One region of the Nissabacter archeti genome, then DNA from elsewhere that is predicted to be linked to it. Evidence: riboswitches for the same ligand, from Rfam matches in the RefSeq annotation. Region 1 holds a riboswitch; each other region holds the start of a gene.
The links. Region 1 has a riboswitch for thiamine pyrophosphate ahead of thiB (thiamine ABC transporter substrate binding subunit). Riboswitches for the same ligand answer to the same signal wherever they lie in the genome.

Region 1 (6,976 bases):
CGGGTGAACTTTTATGAAGCCTGGGTGGTCGGGAGCATCGGCTGTTTCGCCGGTGACTGGATCTCCTACTACATCGGCCACCGCTTCAAAGGGCCGCTGCAACGCTGGTCATTCCTGAAGAAGCATAAATCCCTGATGAGCAAAACCCGCCACGCGCTGCACAAGCACAGTTTCGCCACCGTGCTGGTAGGGCGCTTTATCGGCCCGACCCGCCCGCTGGTGCCGCTGGTGGCCGGGATGCTGGACCTGAAACCGCTGACGTTCGCCGTGCCGAATGTGGTGGGCTGCCTGACCTGGCCACCGGTCTATTTCCTGCCGGGCATTCTGGCCGGGGTGGCGATCGGTATTCCGGCCGGGGCGGACGTCGCGCATTTCCGCTGGCTGCTGCTGGCGACGTTTGTGGCCGTCTGGCTGGCGGCCTGGCTGGGCTGGCGCTGGTTCCGCGACGGCAAACGCAGTGAGGACTGGCTGTCACGCCGTTTGCCGCTGGCGCGGCTGCGCTGGGTGTGCGGGCTGGTCACCGTGGTGGCGGTCGCCTGCCTGGTGATGCTGTTCAGCCACCCGCTGATGCCGGTCTACCGCCGGTTGCTGTGGCAGGTGATGGCGTTCTGAGTCAGGGGCGCGCCACGCCGAGGATGCGTGCCTCGGCGGCGCTGCCGTCAATCAGTGCGGCGGTCGGGCCGTCATAGTAGATCCGCCCGTCCACCACCAGCAGCGTGCGCGGCGCAATCCGTGCCGCGTCATCCAGATTATGCGACACCATTAGCAGCGTCAGTGCGCGGCGGCGGCATACCTCGTCCAGCAGCGCCAGCATGTCGCTGCGCAGGGCCGGGTCAAGTGCCGAGAACGGCTCATCCAGCAGCAACAATGGCTGGCTGCGCAACAAACAGCGCGCCAGCGCCACCCGCTGCCGCTGCCCGCCGGAGAGCTGCGACGGCAGCCGTTCCAGGCATTCCTCCAGCCCGACCTGCGCGGCGATCTCCGCCAGCGCCTGCCGCTGGGCGGCCGTGAGTTTCAGGCCGGAGTGCAGCCCCAGCCCGAGGTTCTGCCGCACCGTCAGGTGGGCAAACAGGTTGTTCTCCTGAAACAGCATCGACACCGGGCGCTTCGCCGGCGGCGTGTCGCGGTGATCCGCCCCGGCGATCTGTAAGGTGCCGCTGCTGGCAGGGAGGAAACCGGCGATCAGGCTGAGCAGGGTGCTCTTGCCCGCGCCGCTCGGCCCCAGCACCGCCACGCGTTCGCCGGGCTGTACCGCCAGGTCAAAGCGCATCGGCAGGTGGTGGTAAAGGTAGGTCAGCTTATCCAGCGTCAATATCGGTTCGGGCATGGTTCCGGCGCTCCGGTAAACGTTCAATCAGGGTGAAAAGCAGGAAGCAGAGCAGCAACAGGAGCAGCGCGGTGACGGCGCCGTCCTGGCTGCGGTAGGCGCCCATCTGTTGATAAAGATAAAACGGCAGGGTGCGGAACTGCTCATTGCCGAACAGCGCCACCACCCCGAAATCCCCCATCGACAGCACGCTGGCAAAGGCCATCGCCTGCGCCAGCGGCAGGCGCAACGCGCTCAGCTCCACCCAGCGCACGCGCTGCCAGCCGCCCATGCCCAGCGCCCGGCAGAGCGGGGTATAGCGCTCCGCCAGGTCACGCATCGGGTTGTCCAGCACTTTGAGCGCGTAGGGCACCGCCATCAGCGCATTGGTCAGGATAACCAGCGCCCACGGGGAAGCAGGCAGGCCGCCGGTGGCGCTCAGCAGCAGGAAGAAGCCGGTCGCCAGCACGATGCCCGGCATCGCCAGAATCACCATGCCGCACAGCTCCAGCGCCTGCGCCCGGCCGCGCTGCTGACGCAACCGCCACTCCCGGCTGCTCCAGAGCAGCATCATGGTCAGCACCACGCAGAGCAGCCCGGCACCCAGCGCAATCCGCAGCGAGGTAGTGAGCGCCTGCCACAGCACCGGCTGTTGCAGCACGCCCAGCAGCGCGCGGTTGGCACCGTCCGCCACCACTGCCAGCAGCGGCGGCAGGATAAGCAAGAGCGCCAGCGTAATCACCACGCCGTCCGACAGCCGGGAAAAAGCGCTGTCCTGCGGGTTACGCCACTGCGCGGCCTGCGTATGCCCGCTGGGCAGCGCCTGGCTGAAGCGCTGGCTCAGCAGCACCAGCCCCAGGCAGCAGCCGAGCTGGATCAGCGCCAGCATCGCCGCGCGGCTGAGATCGTAGTCGTAACTCAGCGCCTGATAGATAGCCAATTCGATGGTGGTGGCCTGCGGCCCGCCGCCGAGGGAGAGCACGGTGGCAAAGCTGGCGAAGCAGAGCATAAAGATCAGCGCCGCGGCGGGCAGCAGTTGCCGCCGCACGGCGGGCCACTCCACAAAGCGCCACTGCTGCCAGCCGTTCATGCCGAGCTGCGCCGCCAATTGGCGCTGTTCCACCGGGATATTCTCCAGTGACTGCAACAGCAGGCGGGCAGCCAGCGGCAGGTTGAAGAACACATGCGCCAGCAAAATGCCCTGCAAGCCATAGGGCGAGAAGGTGTAAGGCACACCGAGCCCGCCGCAGATCTGCGCCAGCCAGCCCTGCCGGCCATACACGCTCAGCAGGCCAAACACCGCCACCAGCACCGGCAGCACCAGCGTCATGGCGCAGAGCCGCAGCAGCAGCGCCCGGCCGGGGAAGCGGCGGCGGAACAGCGCACGCGACAGCCACAGCGCAGGCACCACCGAGCAGACGGCCGACAGCAGCGCCTGCAAAAAGGTGAAGCGCACCACATGCCAGAGATAGGCGTCATCGGCCAGGGTGCGCCACGCCAGCGCCGGGGCGTGGAAGACGATCGCGCCGAACGCCAGCCCGGCGACGCCGAGCAGCAGCGCGCCCGCCAGCAGGCCGGGCAGTTGCCAGCCGGACATCAGCGGCTGACGGCGGTTTGCCATGTGCGGATCCAGGCGGCGCGTTGGGCAGCGACCTCAGCGGCGCTGTAGCTCAGCGCGGTTTGCGGTACAGCCAGGCGCTCAAACCCGGCAGGCAGGGCCACCGGCGTCACCGGGTACATCCAGTTGCCGGTCGGGATGGTGTTCTGGAAGGCGGGCGTCACCATAAACTGCATAAACTTTTGCGCCAGTGCCGGCTGGCGGCTGGCGGCCAGTTTCCCGGCGACTTCCACCTGTAAATAGTGGCCTTCGCTGAAGGTGGCAGCGGCATAATTCGCCTTTTTCTCTTCAATCAGGTGATATGCCGGGGAGGTGGTGTAGCTCAGCACCAGGTCACTTTCGCCCTTGAGGAACAGGCCGTAAGCTTCGCTCCAGCCTTTGGTCACGGTGACGGTTTTCTTTGCCAGTTTCTGCCAGGCGTCGGCTGCGTTGTCGCCGTAGACTTTCTGCATCCAGAGCAGCAGGCCGAGGCCCGGCGTGCTGGTGCGCGGGTCTTCATAAATGACTTTCAGCGGGCGGTCACTCTCGACCAGATCGCGCAGGCTGGTGGGCGGGTTTTTGAGTTTTTCTTTGTTATAGACGAAGGCAAAATAGCCGTAGTCATAAGGCACAAAGGTTTTATCCTGCCAGCCGCCCGGCACCTTCAGCGCGGCGGTGTCAAGGCCCGACGGGGCGAACAGGCCGGTTTGCGCCGCCGCCTGCAACAGGTTGTTGTCCAGCCCCAGCACCACGTCGGCCGGGCTGTTCTTGCCCTCCATCCGCAGGCGGTTGAGCAGCGAGACGCCATCTTCCAGCGCCACAAATTTCAGCTCACAGCCGCACTCTGCCTCAAAGGCTTTTTTCACCGCCGGGCCGGGGCCCCAGTCCGCGGCGAACGAGTCATAGGTATACACCGTCAGCAGCGGTTTGGCGGCCAGCGCCGGGGCAGACAAGATAACGGCAGAGACAACACACAGATAAGGCAGGATCTTTCGTGACACTTTGCGCTCCTCAGGAAAAGGGTGGCAAAGGATTTTGAGCAAGCGTGGCGCAGTCTCAAATCCCTCCGCCGGTATTAACCGGATCAGGTTCGACGGGACTCTCTCAGCGATCACGGCCGGGCAGGCGGTGTCGCACCCCGTTGAGAACGCGCCATTGTAAAGGCTTACTCCGCCCGGCGAAAGGGCGGGCTTAGGCCTCCGGCGGCGCAAACCAGGCAGATTTGAAGTCAAACCAGCCGAGGCTGTTCATCCGCACGCCGCGCATACTGCGCTGGCCCTGGATCTGTAGCCAGTGGTGGAACAGCGGGTGCAGCTGTTGGCGGCTCACCAGCGCCCGGCACCACTCCGCCAGCGGCAAGTGGTTGTCACGCCACTGCGCGGCCGCCGGGTGCAGATCCTCATCCAGGCAATGGTGCAGCAGCGGCAGTTCGTAGAGCCCGGCGAACAGGGAGAACTCCAGCGGCTGGGTGAAGTTAACGCTGCCGAGCCACAGGTCGCTCTGCGCGTCACCGTTGACCCAGGTTTCATAGCTCACCTCCTGCATCACGAGCGTGACGCCCTGCGCCGCCAGCAACGGCCGTAACGCATTGACGATCGCCAGAAACTCCGGGTGGTGGCGGTAGCAGGTCAGCGTCAGCGTCGTCAGCCCGGCGGGCTGGGCGGGCCTGGCGTCATACGTACGGTGGTGCCAGCGCGGCAGCAGGCCAAAGGCCGGTGACCAGTAGCGCTGGTAGAGGCGATCGGCATGATGCAGCAGCGCCAGCGGGTTCAGCAGGTCAGTGAGCCAGGCGCGCACCTCCGGCCGGGCGGCGAGGGCAGAACGCCGGTCAAACAGCAGGAAGTAGCAGCCCTCTTCCAGCCGGTTCTCCAGTTCACGGTGGGCGGTGTCGTCGGCCTGCAACTGTACGCCGCCGAAGATCAGCTCCTCACTCAGCTCCGGCTGCACCCAGATGCTGACCTCATCAATCAGCGCGCGGTAGCCGAAGTAGTCATCAAACGCGCGGATCTTCAGTTGCGCCGGGCGGTTGTGCACCATCGCGTAGGGGCCGGTGCCGATCGGCTGGCGGGCAAAGTCCGGCAGTTGCGGCCATTCGCGCGGCAGGATCATCGCCGGGACGCTGCCGAGCAGCCACGGCAGCCAGTGGTCCGGCATACTGAGACGGATCTCGATGACATGCGGCGTCGGCGAGGTGATCGCCAGCAGGTGGGAAAAGAGCGGCAAAGTGCGGATGCGCGTCAGCGAGGCGATCACATCCTCCATCTCCAGCGGCCGCCCGTGGTGGAACGGGATGGCAGGGCGCAGGTAAAAGCGCCAGTGCAGCGGGGAGAGCGCCTGCCAGTGGTGCGCCAGATCCGGTTCCAGTTCCCCGTTTTCCTCATTTATCCGCGTCAGGCCGCTGAAGATCTGGCGCGCCAGATGGGTTTCCGAGCGGCGCATCGGCGAGCCGGGTAGCAGGTTAAACATCGGACGGTAGTAAAGCACCCGCAACAGGTGCCGCCCCTGGCGGAAGCTGCGCCCGAGCTGGGCGAGCAGCATCTGGCGGGCAGCCTGTTTGTCCCCGACCAGTTGCACCAGCTGGTCAGCGTTGCCTTGCTCGATCAGCTCCTCGGCGCGCTGTTGCTGGAGCGCCAGCCCGGTGCGCAGGAAGGTGAGGGTAGAGCGCCGCCCGCGCCCCGCCTCCGCCTGCCAGTGCAGCCAGCCCTGTTGCTGCATGGTGGTGAGCAGCGAGCGGACGTGGCGGCGCGAACAGGAGAGGATGTCCGCCAGCGCCTGAAGCGTGGTGTCGGCAGGCTGGCCGTGGAAGTGCTGCCAAAGCCGGATGAACTGCTGCTGTAAACGTGAGGTCGGCATAAAAGGGGAACTCCGCGCGAGAACTTCATCAATTTATCTTTCCCCATATTACGCCGATACTGCTTCTCAGCAACCCACACTGCCGCCCGGAGAAGAGAACATGACACGCCTGCTGACCAGCCGGTTTTACCGGCGCTATTTCAACGCCGTCTCGCCGCAATGGGACTGGCTTGCCTGGATCCCCTGCCAGCACCGCATCACGCTGCTCGAACAGCTGATGCAGTGGCAGACGCCTGCTATGACCGACGAGCAATACCACTCACACACCTGACGCACCGGTCATCCACTTTTCTGAGTAATGGTGTTTTTCACCAGCCAGCCGGGTTTCCCGCTGGCTTTTTTATTGCCGTTCACTGAACCAAAAAAGCGGGCGGTTGCAGGTTTTTGCTGCTGTATCCGCGGCAAAACCCGTCTACACTCCACGTTTCACCGGGTTAAAAACCGCTTTCACTCGCAGGGATACACAGTTATGTCCAACCGGTTTATGACTCAGCGGCTGACCGCCTTCCGCCGGCTCAATCCTGTTTTTGTCGCTTTCCTCGCCGTGACGTTCCTGAGCGGGATTGCCGGTGCGCTCCAGGCACCGACGCTCAGTTTGTTTCTGACCACCGAGGTCAAGGCCAGCCCGCTGTGGGTCGGGCTGTTTTACACCATCAACGCCGTGGCCGGGATTGTGGTGAGTTTCCTGCTGGCAAAACGCTCTGACCACAGCGGCAACCGGCGCAGCCTGATCCTGGTCTGCCTGCTGATGGCGGTGGGCAACTGTGTGCTGTTCGCCTTTAACCGCCACTACCTGACGCTGATCACCGCCGGGGTGTTTCTGGCGGCGATTGCCAACGCCGCCATGCCGCAGCTGTTTGCGCTGGCGCGGGAATATGCCGATAACTCGGCGCGCGAAGTGGTGATGTTCAGCTCAATGATGCGGGCGCAGCTCTCGCTGGCCTGGGTGATCGGGCCGCCGCTCTCCTTTACGCTGGCGCTGAACTACGGCTTTACCCTGATGTTCAGCCTGGCCGCGGCGTTCTTCCTGGTCAGCGCCTTTATGGTCTGGTGGATGCTGCCGTCGGTGCCGCGTGCCGAACAGCCGGTCGATAAGATGGTGGTGTCCACCAGCGCCTGGAAGGATGTGAATGTGCGCACGCTGTTTTTTGCCTCGCTGCTGATGTGGACCTGCAACACCATGTACATCATCGATATGCCGCTCTACATCAGCCACGACC
Region 2 (6,976 bases), on a different contig from region 1:
AGATTAAACTGATCTTCCCAACGGAATTCAAAACGGGCTTTGGACATGGCATTGTCGCGGATCTGTGCGCCGGGGTGGCCTTTAGCCAGATCGGCGGCATGGGCGGCGATTTTGTAGGTAATCAGCCCTTGCTTCACATCCTCTTTATTCGGCAGGCCAAGGTGCTCCTTCGGCGTGACGTAACAGAGCATGGCGCAGCCAAACCAGCCGATCATGGCTGCGCCGATGCCGGAGGTGAAGTGGTCATAACCGGGGGCGATATCCGTAGTCAGCGGCCCAAGGGTGTAGAACGGCGCTTCGTGGCAGTGTTCCAGCTCCTCGGTCATATTGCGGCGGATCATATGCATCGGCACATGGCCGGGGCCTTCAATCATCACCTGCACATCATATTCCCAGGCGATTTTTGTCAGCTCGCCCAGGGTGTGCAGTTCGGCAAACTGCGCCTCGTCATTGGCATCCTGAATAGAACCGGGGCGCAGGCCGTCACCCAGCGACAGCGCCACGTCATAAGCGGCGCAGATTTCACAAATCTCGCGGAAGTGCTGGTAGAGGAAATTTTCCTGATGGTGCGACAGGCACCATTTCGCCATGATTGAGCCGCCGCGTGACACAATACCGGTCAGGCGCTTGGCGGTCATCGGCACATAGCGCAGCAACACCCCTGCGTGAATGGTGAAGTAGTCCACGCCCTGTTCTGCCTGCTCCAGCAGGGTGTCGCGGAACATCGCCCAGGTGAGGTTTTCGGCGATGCCGTTGACCTTTTCCAGTGCCTGATAGATCGGCACGGTGCCGATTGGGACCGGGCTGTTACGCAGAATCCATTCACGCGTCTCATGAATATAACGGCCGGTGGAGAGATCCATCACGGTGTCGGCACCCCAGCGGGTAGCCCACACCAGCTTTTCCACTTCCTCTTCAATCGATGAGGTCACGGCGGAATTGCCGATATTGGCGTTCACCTTTACCAGGAAGTTGCGGCCGATGATCATCGGTTCCGATTCCGGGTGATTAATGTTGGCCGGGATAATGGCCCGCCCGGCGGCCACTTCCTGGCGCACAAATTCCGGGGTGATGTTGGGCGGCAACAGGGCGCCAAAGCTCTGGCCGGGGTGCTGGTGGCGCAACACCTCGCTGCGCACGCGCTCACGGCCCATGTTTTCCCGCAGGGCGATGAACTCCATTTCCGGCGTAATGATGCCCTGGCGGGCGTAATGCAGTTGCGTTACCCGGCGGCCCGCTTTGGCGCGCTTCGGCTGGGGCAGGTGGTCAAACCGAAGATGGTCCAGCCCTTCATCCGCCAGCCGTTGCTGGGTAAAACCGGAGCTGACGTGGGGCAGCGCTTCGGTGTCATTGCGCTCCTCAATCCAGCCGGCGCGGTGTTTGGGCAGCCCGGCGCGGACATCCAGCGTGGCGGCGGCATCGCCATAAGGCCCGGCGGTGTCATACACCGGCACTGCTTCATTCGGTTCGGTATGCGCGTCATCCTGACGGCTGCCGATCTGCGTCGGGCTGAGCCGGATTTCACGCATCGGCACCCGGATGTCAGGGCGTGACCCTTCCAGATAGATGCGGTGTGAGTTGGGGAACGTGACGCCCTGCAGGGTGTCGATGAAATCCTGTGCGTCAGCACGCTGCTGCTGGCGGCGGGATACAGGGATGTGGCGGGTAGACATAGCAAATTCCTTCCAATTGAGTATGGGAACGTTGCTTGTCTGGAGCGCTTTCGGCGGGAGTAACAGAATAGGGCCGGGCGCGGCACGACCATAAGGCGCGCAGGCCAGGCACTGGATTACTCTTGTTCCCTTCGCGGGTACTAACCCGATCAGGTTCCGCGGATCCCGAATTAACGGTCTCAGCCCGGCATCAAGATGATGCGCTAGGCACTCCGACAAGAAGCCTCATTGTATGAGGCGGTTAAAAAACAGCAACCCCCGGCAGGGGCGGCTGTGACTGCTTAGGCAGGGCGGGCCAGCGTTGAATCGTTGGCCACCGGCTGCTGAAGAGGCAATGACGCGGCGTCAAACGCCAGCGCAATCAACTGATCTTCCAGCTGGAAACGGGCATCCAGAGCCACGCCCACATCGGACAGACCCTGATGGAATTCAAAAATGTGGTCATCCTCGATCACGGTCTCGGTATAGCGGTCGTGGAACGCCATCACGGTTTCCGTGTTTTGCTGTAACGCCGGGTAGATTTGCGACGTCACCAGCATACGTGGGCTGTCTGACCCTTCAATATCCTGAATGATTTTGTCGTACAGATGGAAATGGCCGGCAGAGAGATAGTCCACCAGTTGATGACAAAAGTTTTTCAGGGCTTCTTCATCCAGCGGCGCATGTTTCTCTTTGTTGGGTTTTAACCCGACCAGGGTGCAATAGGCGACTAATAGCTCTTTACGTGCATGCAGCCATTGATCAATCAACTCATTACTGCCGCCGACGCGTTGAGTCAGTTTTTCCAGACGGTTTAGCATGGTGAACTCCATGAGCAGGAAAGCGTGTTTAATCGTTACTAATATGTAAAAGTCTCAATTCCAGAGTGTCAGTGTCGTCGAGGTTATGCAACAACAATATGGAAATTCAACTCACAGATAAACACAACGGCTGGTGGGTCATCAGCCACGAAGGAAAATTGTGGCTGCCGAAAGGTGAGTTACCCTTTGGTGCGGCAACAGAATTTTCCGTGATTGGCCTGCCTGCACGGCAAATTGGCGAATGGCAGGGCGCGCCGGTGTGGCTGGTGCGCGAGCCACGGCCAAGCGAGATGGCCTCCGTCCGGCAACTGCTCGACCAGGACCGCGATTTGTTCCAGCTGGTCGGCCGCGGCATACAGCTGGCGGAGTTCTACCGCTCGCACCGTTTCTGCGGCTACTGCGGCCATGAAATGGAGCACAGCAAACGGGAGTGGGCGGTGCTCTGCCCGCATTGCCATGAGCGCTACTACCCGCAGATTGCCCCCTGCATGATTGTCGCCATCCGCCGGGGTGAAGAGATCCTGCTGGCGCAGCACGTCCGCCACCGTAACGGCATCCACACTGTGCTGGCCGGGTTTGTTGAGGTCGGGGAGACGATGGAGCAAGCGGTAGCGCGTGAGGTGATGGAAGAGAGTAACCTCCGGGTTAAAAATCTGCGCTACGTCAGCTCACAGCCGTGGCCGTTCCCCAATTCGCTGATGATGGCCTTTATGGCCGACTACGACAGCGGCGACATCCGCCACGATCCGAAGGAGCTGCTGAGCGCCGGCTGGTATCGCTACGATCAGTTGCCGATGCTGCCGCCGGCCGGCACCATCGCCCGGCGGTTGATTGAAGACACCGTTGCGTTGTGCCGCGCAGAAGGCGACAGCACGCCCCCGCACGAGACAGAATCCGCGTGATACTTATCGGAGTAATACACATCGGCGTCACACATAATCCGCGTGATACAGACTCCGCGTGATAAAATGCCGGCGGATTAATGAGGAGCCTTACATGAAAGAGTTGAAGAACGATCGCTATCTGCGTGCCCTGTTGCGTCAGCCGGTCGATGTTACCCCTGTCTGGATGATGCGCCAGGCCGGGCGGTATTTGCCGGAGTACAAGGCAACCCGTGCGCAGGCAGGTGATTTTATGTCGCTGTGCAAAAACGCCGAGCTGGCGTGTGAAGTGACATTGCAGCCGCTGCGCCGTTTCCCGCTGGACGCCGCGATCCTGTTCTCCGACATCCTGACCATCCCTGATGCGATGGGGCTGGGCCTGCACTTTGAAGCCGGCGAAGGCCCGCGCTTCGCCCACCCGGTGACCTGCCGGGCCGATGTTGAAAAGTTGCCGATCCCCGATCCGGAACAGGAGCTGGGGTATGTGATGAACGCCGTGCGCACCATCCGCCATAACCTGGAAGGCCAGGTGCCGCTGATCGGCTTCTCCGGCAGCCCGTGGACGCTGGCGACCTATATGGTGGAAGGCGGCAGCAGCAAGGCGTTCACCAAACTGAAAAAGATGATGTATGCCGAGCCGGCGACCCTGCACCTGATGCTGGATAAACTGGCGGACAGCGTGATCCTCTACCTGAATGCCCAAATCAAAGCCGGGGCGCAATCCGTGATGGTGTTTGATACCTGGGGCGGCGTGCTGACCGGGCGTGATTACCTCACCTTCTCCCTGCACTACATGCATAAAATCGTCGATGGGCTGATTCGTGAAAACGAAGGCCGCCGTGTGCCGGTCACGCTGTTCACCAAAGGCGGTGGGCAATGGCTGGAAGCGATGGCCGCGACCGGCTGTGACGCGCTGGGGCTGGACTGGACCACTGATATCGCAGACGCGCGCCGCCGGGTAGGCGACAAGGTTGCGCTGCAAGGCAATATGGATCCGTCTATGCTTTATGCGCCCCCGGCACGCATTGAGGAAGAGGTCGAAACCATTCTGGCGGGCTTTGGGCACGGAGAGGGCCATGTGTTTAACCTTGGCCACGGTATCCATCTGGATGTGCCACCGGAACATGCCGGCACATTCGTTAATGCGGTACACGCCTTGTCAGGTAAGTACCACCAATAAGGAGCAGGTTTGATTGATACTCAGGAATTGCGCCAGCAGCAGATAATTAAGGCGGCGGAGGTGATCCGCCATGATGATTATTCGTTTGACCAGCCGGCTTTCATTGCCGGGGCGGACGTGGGGTTTGAGCAGGAAGGGGAAGTGACGCGCGCCGCCATTGCGCTGTTGCGTTACCCCTCGCTGGAGCTGGTGGAGTACCATATCGCCCGCATCAACACCACCATGCCCTATATTCCGGGTTTCCTGTCATTCCGTGAGTACCCGGCGTTGCTCGCCGCCTGGGAGAAGTTGCAGCAAAAGCCGGATCTGCTGTTCGTCGATGGCCACGGCATCTCCCACCCGCGGCGGCTGGGCGTTGCCAGCCACTTTGGCCTGCTGGTGGATGTGCCGACGATCGGGGTCGCGAAAAAGCGCCTGTGCGGCAAATTCGAGCCGCTGGGGCCGGAAGTCGGTGCGAAGCAGCCGCTGATGGACAAAGGTGAGCAGCTTGCCTGGGTGTGGCGCAGTAAAGTGCGCTGTAACCCGCTGTTTGTTGCCACCGGCCACCGCGTCAGCACTGACAGCGCGCTGATGTGGGTTGAGCGTTGTATGCGCGGTTACCGGCTGCCGGAACCGACCCGCTGGGCGGACGCCGTGGCGTCAAACCGCCCGGCTTTTCAGCGCTGGCAGGCGTTACCGCCCGCTTTAGGAATCGAGGAATAGGGTTCCGGGAAATTTTCGGGTACACTGCCGCGCAGCAACATTAATGAGAACTGAACATGTTACAAAACCCGATCCATTTGCGGCTTGAAAAGCTGGAAAGCTGGCAGCACGTCACCTTTATGGCGAGCCTGTGCGAGCGTATGTACCCCAACTATCAAATGTTCTGCCTGCAGACCGAATTTGGTGATCCGCAGGTCTACCGCCGTATTTTGGATCTGGTTTGGGAAACATTAGTCGTCAAAGACGCAAAAGTTAATTTTGACAGCCAACTGGAGAAGCTGGAAGAAGCTATCCCGTCGGCAGAAGAGTACGATCTTTACGGCGTTTACCCCGCAATCGACGCGTGTATCGCGTTAGGGGAACTTATCCACTCGCGGCTTAGCGGCGAGACTTACTCTCATGCTGTTGCAATCAGCGAAACCTCGATCCGCACTGTCGCCATGCTGGAAATGACACAGGCAGGTAAAGAGATGACCGACGCCGAGCTGAAAGTATTGCCGGCAGTCGAGGAAGAGTGGGATATCCAATGGGAAATTTTCCGTCTGTTAGCCGATTGTGAAGAGCGCGATTTAGATCTGATCAAGGGGTTACGTTCTGACCTGCGCGAAGCAGCGGTTAGCAACATTGGGATAAATTTAACGCAATAAGGCAACAAAACGTGATTTAACGCCTGATTTGTCGTGCCTTAAGGCTTCACATCCGCACCCTGTCTGGTCTACATTTGGGGGGCGTAAAAAAAGTGGCTATCGGTGCGTGTATGCAGGAGAGTGCTGTCCATCGGCATATCCGTCGCACTCGATGCTTTGCAAACGATAAACACACTGTAAGGATAACTTATGAATAAGACTCAACTGATTGATGTAATCGCAGACAAGGCTGATCTCTCCAAGGCTCAGGCTAAAGCCGCACTGGAATCAACCCTGACCGCGATTACTGAGTCTCTGAAAGAGGGTGATGCTGTACAATTGGTTGGCTTCGGGACTTTCAAGGTAAACCATCGTAGCGAGCGCACCGGCCGCAACCCGCAGACAGGCAACGAAATCAAAATCGCTGCTGCAAACGTTCCGGCTTTCGTTTCTGGCAAAGCACTGAAAGACGCAGTTAAGTAATCGTAACCGCGCATCTGTGAAAAGAATAAACAGGGGGGCGATGACGCCCCTTTTGTTTGCCCGCCGCAGCCTGTTTGCCGCTTTGCTGGCAACCGGCCTGGCGGGCTGTAGCTTCCATACCGAACCGCCTACCTTCACCGCCAGCGGGTATATTGCCGATCAGGGCATTAACCGGCTCTGGCGCCAGGATGATGACCAGAACCATCCGCAAACGCTGATCAATGTCTACAGTCCTTACCGCGGCAAAGAGACCGTCGTCACGCGCTACGACTATCAGGACAACCACCTCAGCCAGATCCGCGAAACGCGTTATGTCCGCAACACCCATGACACCCACGATGGCCCTGACACCGAAACCGTGCAGCTGCGTGTTGACCCCGAGGGCAATGTCAGCTTTATGCAGCGCCAGAGTGCATCCGGCCGCGTGAAACTCTCTGCAGATGATATTGAGCGCTATAAGTATCAGGCGCGTGCAGTGCTGGAGTTAAGCGAAACGCTGCGGGCCGGGCAAGTCAACCTGATGCAGGGGCGCTGGAACCAGGGCGTCATCACCGCCTGTCATGGGGAAACCGTAAAACCCCAGTTTGGTACCTATTCACAGATATGGCTGGCAAAACGGGCAAGTCAGGCG
Region 3 (6,976 bases), on a different contig from region 1:
AACGATTAACCAGGCGATAGTGACCGCCGCAAAAGAATCCGACGAAATCATGACCTCTGATGTCGATCTTTTGCTGTCTCATGTGGGCCGGTTATTGGCATTACCGGAATTCGTCAAAGTAAAATCCGAATAATCTGAAGCATACCGGTTAACCGGCTGAATCGGCTAAAATTCAGGCATACTGCGGCCCTCAGCCCGGTTAACACGTTTCACAATGTGTTAAATCGCTGCTAGGCTTGTTAGTATTTGCTAACAAAATGCGGAGGGAATGTGAACGAAGATTTAAATGATGAAGACAGCACTAAAGTCTGTCCTGAGTGTCTGGCAAGTGGCGATGATTACATGACCCAGGTAAAAAGCATTAAGGATAGTCAAAGCGGACACACCATAATCAACGTCCGGTACTGTGTGCACTGCGGCAATATTATCAGTATGTCCAGTGAAGATACCCACGCAGAGCAACCCACCCCTGAGCCAATACGGCGCAAGGTGTCAGGATGAAACCCGGCCCGTGTTGAGACACCCATGTTGAGAAACATAAAAACCAAGGAAACAGCAGCACTTGTTTTACTTAAGATGCCCGGCGCTTGCCCCGCATCTGCTCATACACCGCAAGGGATACTGCTTTGGGGGAACCCCAGGCCATGAGGCGCAGTCTGCCCGCCACCCCCCGGCTTCTCATATCTGTCGCGGCAGCACAGCAGGTTGACCCCGCCGGCTAAGTCCGGAAAACCTGTCTGTGTCTGCCCGTTTTACCTCTCTGTTTACCCACTGTGTCATTCGTTATTGTCCTGCGGCAGCCGGTAATGCAGCAGGTAGTAATCACCTTTTGGCGCAGTGCCGCGGCTGATCGTTTCCCAGCCATGCCGCTGGTAGAAGCGCAGGGCGCGCTCATTTTTCACCAGGCACTTTAGCGCACCGATGTGGGTAAAGGTCGCCTGTGCGGCTTCGAGCAGCGCCAGCCCGATGCCGCGCCCCTGCGCCTCCGGCGCGACAAACAGGTTATGCAGAAAATTTTCCGCTTCAAACAGAGAGGCAAAGCCTACCGGGCGACCCTCCTCTTCGGCGACCAGCACGGTTTCCCCCAGCACGGCACGGTCAAAATCTTCCAGTTGCCAGCCGCTGCTCTCAAGCCAGGGCCAGGCCTGCTTGCGGGCAGCGAGGTACAGGGTGCGCAGGAAGGGGCGATCGGCTTCCTGATAGGGGCGTACAATCATCGGCGTTCCTTTTATGGGGGCAGGGCACCGCCTGGCGGATATGCGTTAGCCTGGTGAGCGGGTCACTGAGACGGCACCGTGTGCCCTGGTGCATGATTTATCTAATTGATTGAAATTATAGCCCTCAATAACCAGATGTGATCATTGCGGCCTTGAGCCACCGTTCCGCCGTCACTAGGCTAAAGGCTCCAGCCCAGCGCGATGAGGTGATTATGGGAACCCGAAAAGTGGTGCGAGACACCGAAACCGGCCAGTTTGTGGAACCCGGCGAAGCCAAAAAACGGCCGAAATCGACCGTAACCGAAACCATCAACACGCCGTCGAAAAAGAAGAAAAAAGCGCCGTAGCGCGCCCTTGTACAAGCGCCCGCCGGGCGCTTTTTTGGCAGCGACGCGCATATAAAATAGCTCTGCATGGGTGAAAGGGTAAAAGCCCTGGTCAGCGAACTGTTAACGTGATTCCCGTAGCCTGTGGCCGCTGCTTCCCCATAACCCAATTGTTTATTCCGATTTGCAACCTGCCCGCCCGGTGCTTATGCTGGTGCCGCGTTTGAATATCAAACCATGACTCGGGGTGCCCGTAAGGGCTGAGACTTTACCCGTATTACCTGACCTGGATAATGCCAGCGTAGGGAAGTCACGTTGCCTTACCGGCATCGCCTTCTTTCACGCCGGTAAGGAGAATCACCATGTTATTCCCTGCCGATCCCGCCGTTCCGGCGACCTTTCCTGTTGAGCGTGCTGTTGAGTCCTGGGCGCAGTTCCGCCGCCGAGCGCCGCTGGTGCACTGCCTGACCAATGAAGTAGTACAGTCTGTGACGGCCAACCTGCTGCTGGCCGCCGGGGCCTCGCCCGCGATGGTGGTGGAGCCGCAGGAAGCCGCCCAGTTCAGCGCGCTGGCCGATGCGTTGCTGATAAACCTCGGCACCCTGAACCAGGCCCGCGCAGAGAGTATGCTGGCCGCGATTGAGAGTGCCAATGCCGCCGGTACGCCCTGGACGCTCGACCCGGTGGGCGTCGGTGCGCTGACTTACCGCACAACGTTTGCCCACCAATTACTGGCCCTGCGCCCGGCGGCGATCCGCGCCAATGCCTCGGAAATTCTGGCGCTCTGCGGCCAACCGGCGCTGGGGCGCGGCGTTGACAGCGGGGATGACTCCTTACAGGCGCTGCCCGCCGCCCGTGAACTGGCGCAACAGACCGGCGCGGTGGTGGCGGTCACCGGCCGGGTGGACTACGTCACGGACGGGCAGGAAACCTGGGCGATCCCCGGCGGCCATCCGCTGATGACGCGGGTGGTCGGCACCGGCTGTGCGCTGTCGGCGCTGGTGGCCGGTTTTTGTGCGCTGGAGGGGCCACGGCGGGATCGGGTGGCTGCCGCCTGCGCCCTGATGGCGCGCGCCGGGGAGCGGGCGACCGCGCAGGCCAACGGGCCGGGCAGTGTGTTGCCGCGGCTGCTGGATGAGGTGTATCAGCAGATGGAGGGCGGGGTATGACGCGCATTAACGCCCTGACCATCGCCGGTACTGACCCGAGCGGCGGCGCGGGCATCCAGGCGGACCTCAAAGCGTTCTCTGCCCTGGCTGCCTACGGCACCAGCGTGATTACTGCGCTGGTGGCGCAAAATACCCGGGGGGTGCAGTCGGTCTACCACATCGACCCCGGTTTCGTGGCCGCGCAACTCGACTCGGTGCTGAGTGATGTGCGCATCGACAGCGCCAAAATCGGCATGTTAGCCAACAGTGAAGTGGTGGCGGCGGTGGCGGAACGGCTGGCGCATTATCCGGTGCCGTATGTGGTGCTGGACACGGTGATGCTGGCGAAAAGCGGTGACCCGCTGCTGACCCCGGACGCGGTAGAGGCGATCCGCCGCCGGTTGTTGCCGCAGGTGTCGCTGATTACCCCGAACCTGCCGGAAGCCGCGGCGTTGCTGGCATGTGCCCCGGCACGCAATGAAACCGAGATGCGCCAACAGGGGCGGGAACTGCTGGGCATGGGGTGTCAGGCGGTGCTGATGAAGGGCGGGCACCTCAGCGAAAGCGAAAGCCCGGACTGGCTGTTTACCCGCGACCACGAGCAGCGTTTTACCGCGCCGCGTGTGGCAACCCGCCACACCCACGGCACCGGCTGCACGCTCTCCGCCGCGCTGGCGGCGCTGCGGCCGCGCCATCAGGACTGGGCCGCAACGGTGCAGGCGGCGAAAGCCTATCTGCAACGGGCGCTGGAGCAGGCCGACACCCTGGAAGTGGGGCAGGGTATCGGCCCGGTGCACCATTTCCACGCCTGGTGGTAAGGCGCACCGTCAGCAAAAAAGGCGGTCAGCCAATCCCGGCCTGATGCAGGTCGTGCAGGTTGAGCGCGCCCACCAGCGTGCCGTTCACATCCACCACCGGGGCGGCACCGATATGGTTGGCGTGCAACGCTTCCAGCGCTTCCCCGGCGCGCCATTGGGCCGGCAGCAGGAAACCGGGGCGGGTCACGGCGGGCAGCAGCGGCTGTTGCAGCGTGTGGCCGCCCACCAGCCAGCGCCGCAGGTCGCCGTCGGTGAACACGCCGAGCACCCGTTGTTGTTCATCACATACTGCCACCAGACCCAGGCCGGTGCGGCTCAGCTCCAGCATCGCCTCCATCACGGTGGCATCACTGCGTACCTGCGGAATACGTTCGCCGGTGCGCATCAGGTGGTGCACGCGGTTCAGAAGGCGGGCGCCCAGGCTGCCGCCGGGGTGGGAACGGGCGAAATCCTCCGCGCCGAACCCGCGCTGGCGCATCAACGCCATCGCCAGCGCATCGCCCATCATCAGGGTATTGACGGCGCTGGAGGTCGGTGCCAGCCCCATCGGGCAGGCTTCGCGCTCAACGCTGATGTCCAGCACGCAGGCCGCCTGCTGCGCCAGCGGCGAGGCCAGCCCGCCGGTGATGGCAATTACCGGTGTGCCGTTCTCCGCCAGCAGCGGCAGGATCAGGTCCAGCTCTTTGGCACGCCCGGAATAGGAGATAAAGATCATCACATCCCCGCGGCCGATCATGCCGAGATCGCCGTGCAGGGCTTCCGCCGGATGGACGAAAAAGGCCGGGGTGCCGGTACTGGCCAGCGACGCGGCGATCTTCTTGCCGATGTGGCCGGACTTGCCGATGCCGGAAACCACCGCCTTGCCGGTGCAGTCCAGCAGCAGCTCGCAGGCGCGCACAAACTGCCCGTCCAGCCGGGCCAGCAGGCGCTGCGCCTCGGTGAGTTCAATCTCCAGGGTTTCGCGGGCAAAGGCCAGCAGCGGGTGAGGTTCTTGCATTGCAGGGTTCCTGTGAACGTGGGGGGCATCACGTACACCATGACGCCCAGGGCAGTCCGGCCGCGTTACAGCGCGCCGAACCAGTCGCTGTTTTGTTCCGCAATCGGCGTTATCGAGTAGATCAACTCCTGAAGGTGCCGGCGGATCGCCGCTTCGGCGGTGTCGGCATCGCGCGCTTTAAGGGCGGAGACGATCTCCTGATGCTGGGCGATCAGGCTCTCCGGCGGCGACACCTTGCTGAGGCTGAGAAAACGCACCCGATCCATCGTCGCTTTGATCGACTCAATGGTTTCCCAGGCCAGCGCGCAGTCGGCGATCCGCGTCAGCAACTGGTGGAACTGGTCGTCGAGCGCCAGGAATTCGCGCGTCTGCCCACCGGCCGCGGCCAGCGCCTGACGGTTCAGGTTGTGTTCCAGTTGCTGGATCTGTGCGTCGGTGATCATCTCTGCGGCCCGGCGCACAATGGCGCACTCCAGCGCCTGCCGGATAAAGCGCGCATCGGCCACCTGTTTGGCCGAGATCTTACGTACAAAGGTGCCGCGCTGCGGCAAAATCTGCACCAGTCCGGCCTCTGCCAGCTTGATAAACGCCTCGCGCACCGGCTGGCGGGACACGCTGAAACGCAGCGAGATCTCCTTCTCCGACAGCAGGGTGCCGGGTGCGATGCTACAGTCGATAATATCCTGACGCAGCAGGCGATAAATCTGCTGGTTAACGGGAACGCTATTCAGAAGTTCAGACGGCATAAGGCAGAGCGGCTCAGCTAGGGACGATGCCCCGCAGTGTAACACGGGGCGATAGCAGGGATCATTGCGGGGGCATTACCCCAGCAGCGGGCAGTTGGGCGGCAGGCGGCAGGCGATCGCCTCCGGCAGCACGTCAATGCGGAAATGGGTGTCGCTCAGCGGCTCGCCGTCGAGGTTGAACGTCATTTCATGCGGCGCGTCGATCTCCAGCCACGGCAGCGCTGCGGAGACAACATTCTGGTTCTCTTCGCCGTTCAGCATACTGCGCAGGAAGGCCGGCACCAGCTCTTCCGAGGTAAACAGCCGCAGTTGCAGCAGGCGGTCATTGATCAGCGCTTCCGGGCAGAGCGCCTGGCCGCCGCCCGCCTGCTTGCCGTTGCCGATGCCGATCACCAGCGCGTCACCTTCCCAGCGAAAATCCGGCCCGGTTATCACACAGTGGTCTGCTTTCAGGGTATCCATGCGCATCAGGCCATGCAGCAGGTAGGAAACGCCGCCGAGCGCGGACTTCAGCCTCTCCGGGGTTTCCGTGGTGATGCGGGTGCCGAAGCCGCCGGTGGCCATGTTGATGAAGAAGCGATCCTGGTTCACCTTCACCAGGTCGATGGCGTAAGCGTGGCCTTTCACGGCCAGTTGCAGCGCGTTTTCCATCGTGTCCGGGATGGCGCAGGCGGTGGCGAAGTCATTGGCGGTGCCGAGCGGCACGATGCCGAGCGCCGGGCGCTGCGCCGGGGAAACCTGGTAGAGCGCGGTAGCGATTTCATTGATGGTGCCGTCACCGCCACCGGCAATCACTGTGTCTGCGCCGAGGGCTGCGGCCTCTGCCACAAACCGCCCGGCGTCGCCCTGTTCCCAGGTCACGCGGACATGCAGGGTCACGCCATCCTGACGCAGGGCATTGACCGCCTGGCGGAGATCGTCGTTCCCCGCCCCTTTTCCATTGAGGATCAGTACATTGACTGATGATTCTGACATCGCAAACTCCCGGCTGTAAAGCGGACCACGGGCACCATGCCCCAGACTGAGTATAAGATAAACCAGAACGGCCGCAGGCCGGTACTGGCGATCCGGCGGCCAAAATAAAGCAGATAAATCTTAGGGCTAAAGCAATAGCGGAAAAAAGCGGCGAATAAAAGAGAAAAAAAGAAGATAAATCATCCTTTTTTATTTCCCGATGTTTTTTATAACAGCAAAAAAGAGAAAACGGCCCGCCCATAATGAAAGAAATAGTCAATGAAAGGCAGAAATGAAATATGCCGCCCTTTTTATTGTATTAATTTCAACCTCCTGATAAAAAAGAAAAAGCCGGGCCAAGGGAGATTGGTCCGGCGAAGGAGGTGGTTCCTGAATATCAGTAAAGCTGTTTTTGATTCTTAATTAGCGCCCCAGATAGTACGCATCAATACAGCCTATTGATGTGATCGGATTCTAAAAACCATTAAAAAGCCGGATGCCTGTTACGGCTATTTGGCCGCGCTGTGCGGCAGGTTACGCAACAGCAGGGCAAACCGGGTATCGAGGCTGTCCGGCACCGGCACCCAGACGATATGCCCGTCACCCGGCGCGACGTCCACGTCCTCCCCTTTCTGGTTGCGGATCGTCTCCAGGGTAAACACCAGATTCCCGGCCGGGGTCATCAGCTCCACGCTGTCACCGCGCAGGAAACGGTTTTTGACCGCCACTTCGGCCCAGCCTTCCCGGCGCTCGCCGGTAAACTCACCGAC

Region 2: linked by a shared signal. The riboswitch ahead of thiC (phosphomethylpyrimidine synthase ThiC) and the one ahead of thiB (thiamine ABC transporter substrate binding subunit) in region 1 are both predicted to bind thiamine pyrophosphate.
Region 3: linked by a shared signal. The riboswitch ahead of thiM (hydroxyethylthiazole kinase) and the one ahead of thiB (thiamine ABC transporter substrate binding subunit) in region 1 are both predicted to bind thiamine pyrophosphate.

What each region holds. Positions count from the first base shown of each region.
Region 1 covers NZ_JAERKB010000005.1:119,557-126,532, forward strand. Annotated here, with positions in the region: gene JK232_RS08135 (DedA family protein) at 1-612, shown strand, start outside; gene thiQ (thiamine ABC transporter ATP-binding protein ThiQ) at 614-1,315, opposite strand; gene thiP (thiamine/thiamine pyrophosphate ABC transporter permease ThiP) at 1,299-2,927, opposite strand; gene thiB (thiamine ABC transporter substrate binding subunit) at 2,903-3,904, opposite strand; TPP riboswitch at 3,947-4,054, opposite strand; gene sgrR (HTH-type transcriptional regulator SgrR) at 4,095-5,756, opposite strand; gene sgrT (glucose uptake inhibitor SgrT) at 5,857-6,027, shown strand; gene JK232_RS08165 (MFS transporter) at 6,241-6,976, shown strand, end outside.
Region 2 covers NZ_JAERKB010000025.1:16,578-23,553, forward strand. Annotated here, with positions in the region: gene thiC (phosphomethylpyrimidine synthase ThiC) at 1-1,673, opposite strand, end outside; TPP riboswitch at 1,783-1,898, opposite strand; gene JK232_RS22560 (Rsd/AlgQ family anti-sigma factor) at 1,955-2,473, opposite strand; gene nudC (NAD(+) diphosphatase) at 2,572-3,375, shown strand; gene hemE (uroporphyrinogen decarboxylase) at 3,470-4,534, shown strand; gene nfi (deoxyribonuclease V) at 4,547-5,236, shown strand; gene JK232_RS22580 (YjaG family protein) at 5,293-5,883, shown strand; gene hupA (nucleoid-associated protein HU-alpha) at 6,073-6,345, shown strand; gene JK232_RS22590 (DUF1481 domain-containing protein) at 6,386-6,976, shown strand, end outside.
Region 3 covers NZ_JAERKB010000012.1:70,816-77,791, reverse strand. Annotated here, with positions in the region: gene iraP (anti-adapter protein IraP) at 1-133, shown strand, start outside; gene JK232_RS16970 (hypothetical protein) at 271-501, shown strand; gene JK232_RS16965 (GNAT family N-acetyltransferase) at 777-1,217, opposite strand; gene JK232_RS22950 (hypothetical protein) at 1,430-1,564, shown strand; TPP riboswitch at 1,777-1,868, shown strand; gene thiM (hydroxyethylthiazole kinase) at 1,906-2,712, shown strand; gene thiD (bifunctional hydroxymethylpyrimidine kinase/phosphomethylpyrimidine kinase) at 2,709-3,509, shown strand; gene gutQ (arabinose-5-phosphate isomerase GutQ) at 3,535-4,506, opposite strand; gene JK232_RS16945 (GntR family transcriptional regulator) at 4,572-5,252, opposite strand; gene yegS (lipid kinase YegS) at 5,328-6,227, opposite strand; gene trhP (prephenate-dependent tRNA uridine(34) hydroxylase TrhP) at 6,716-6,976, opposite strand, start outside.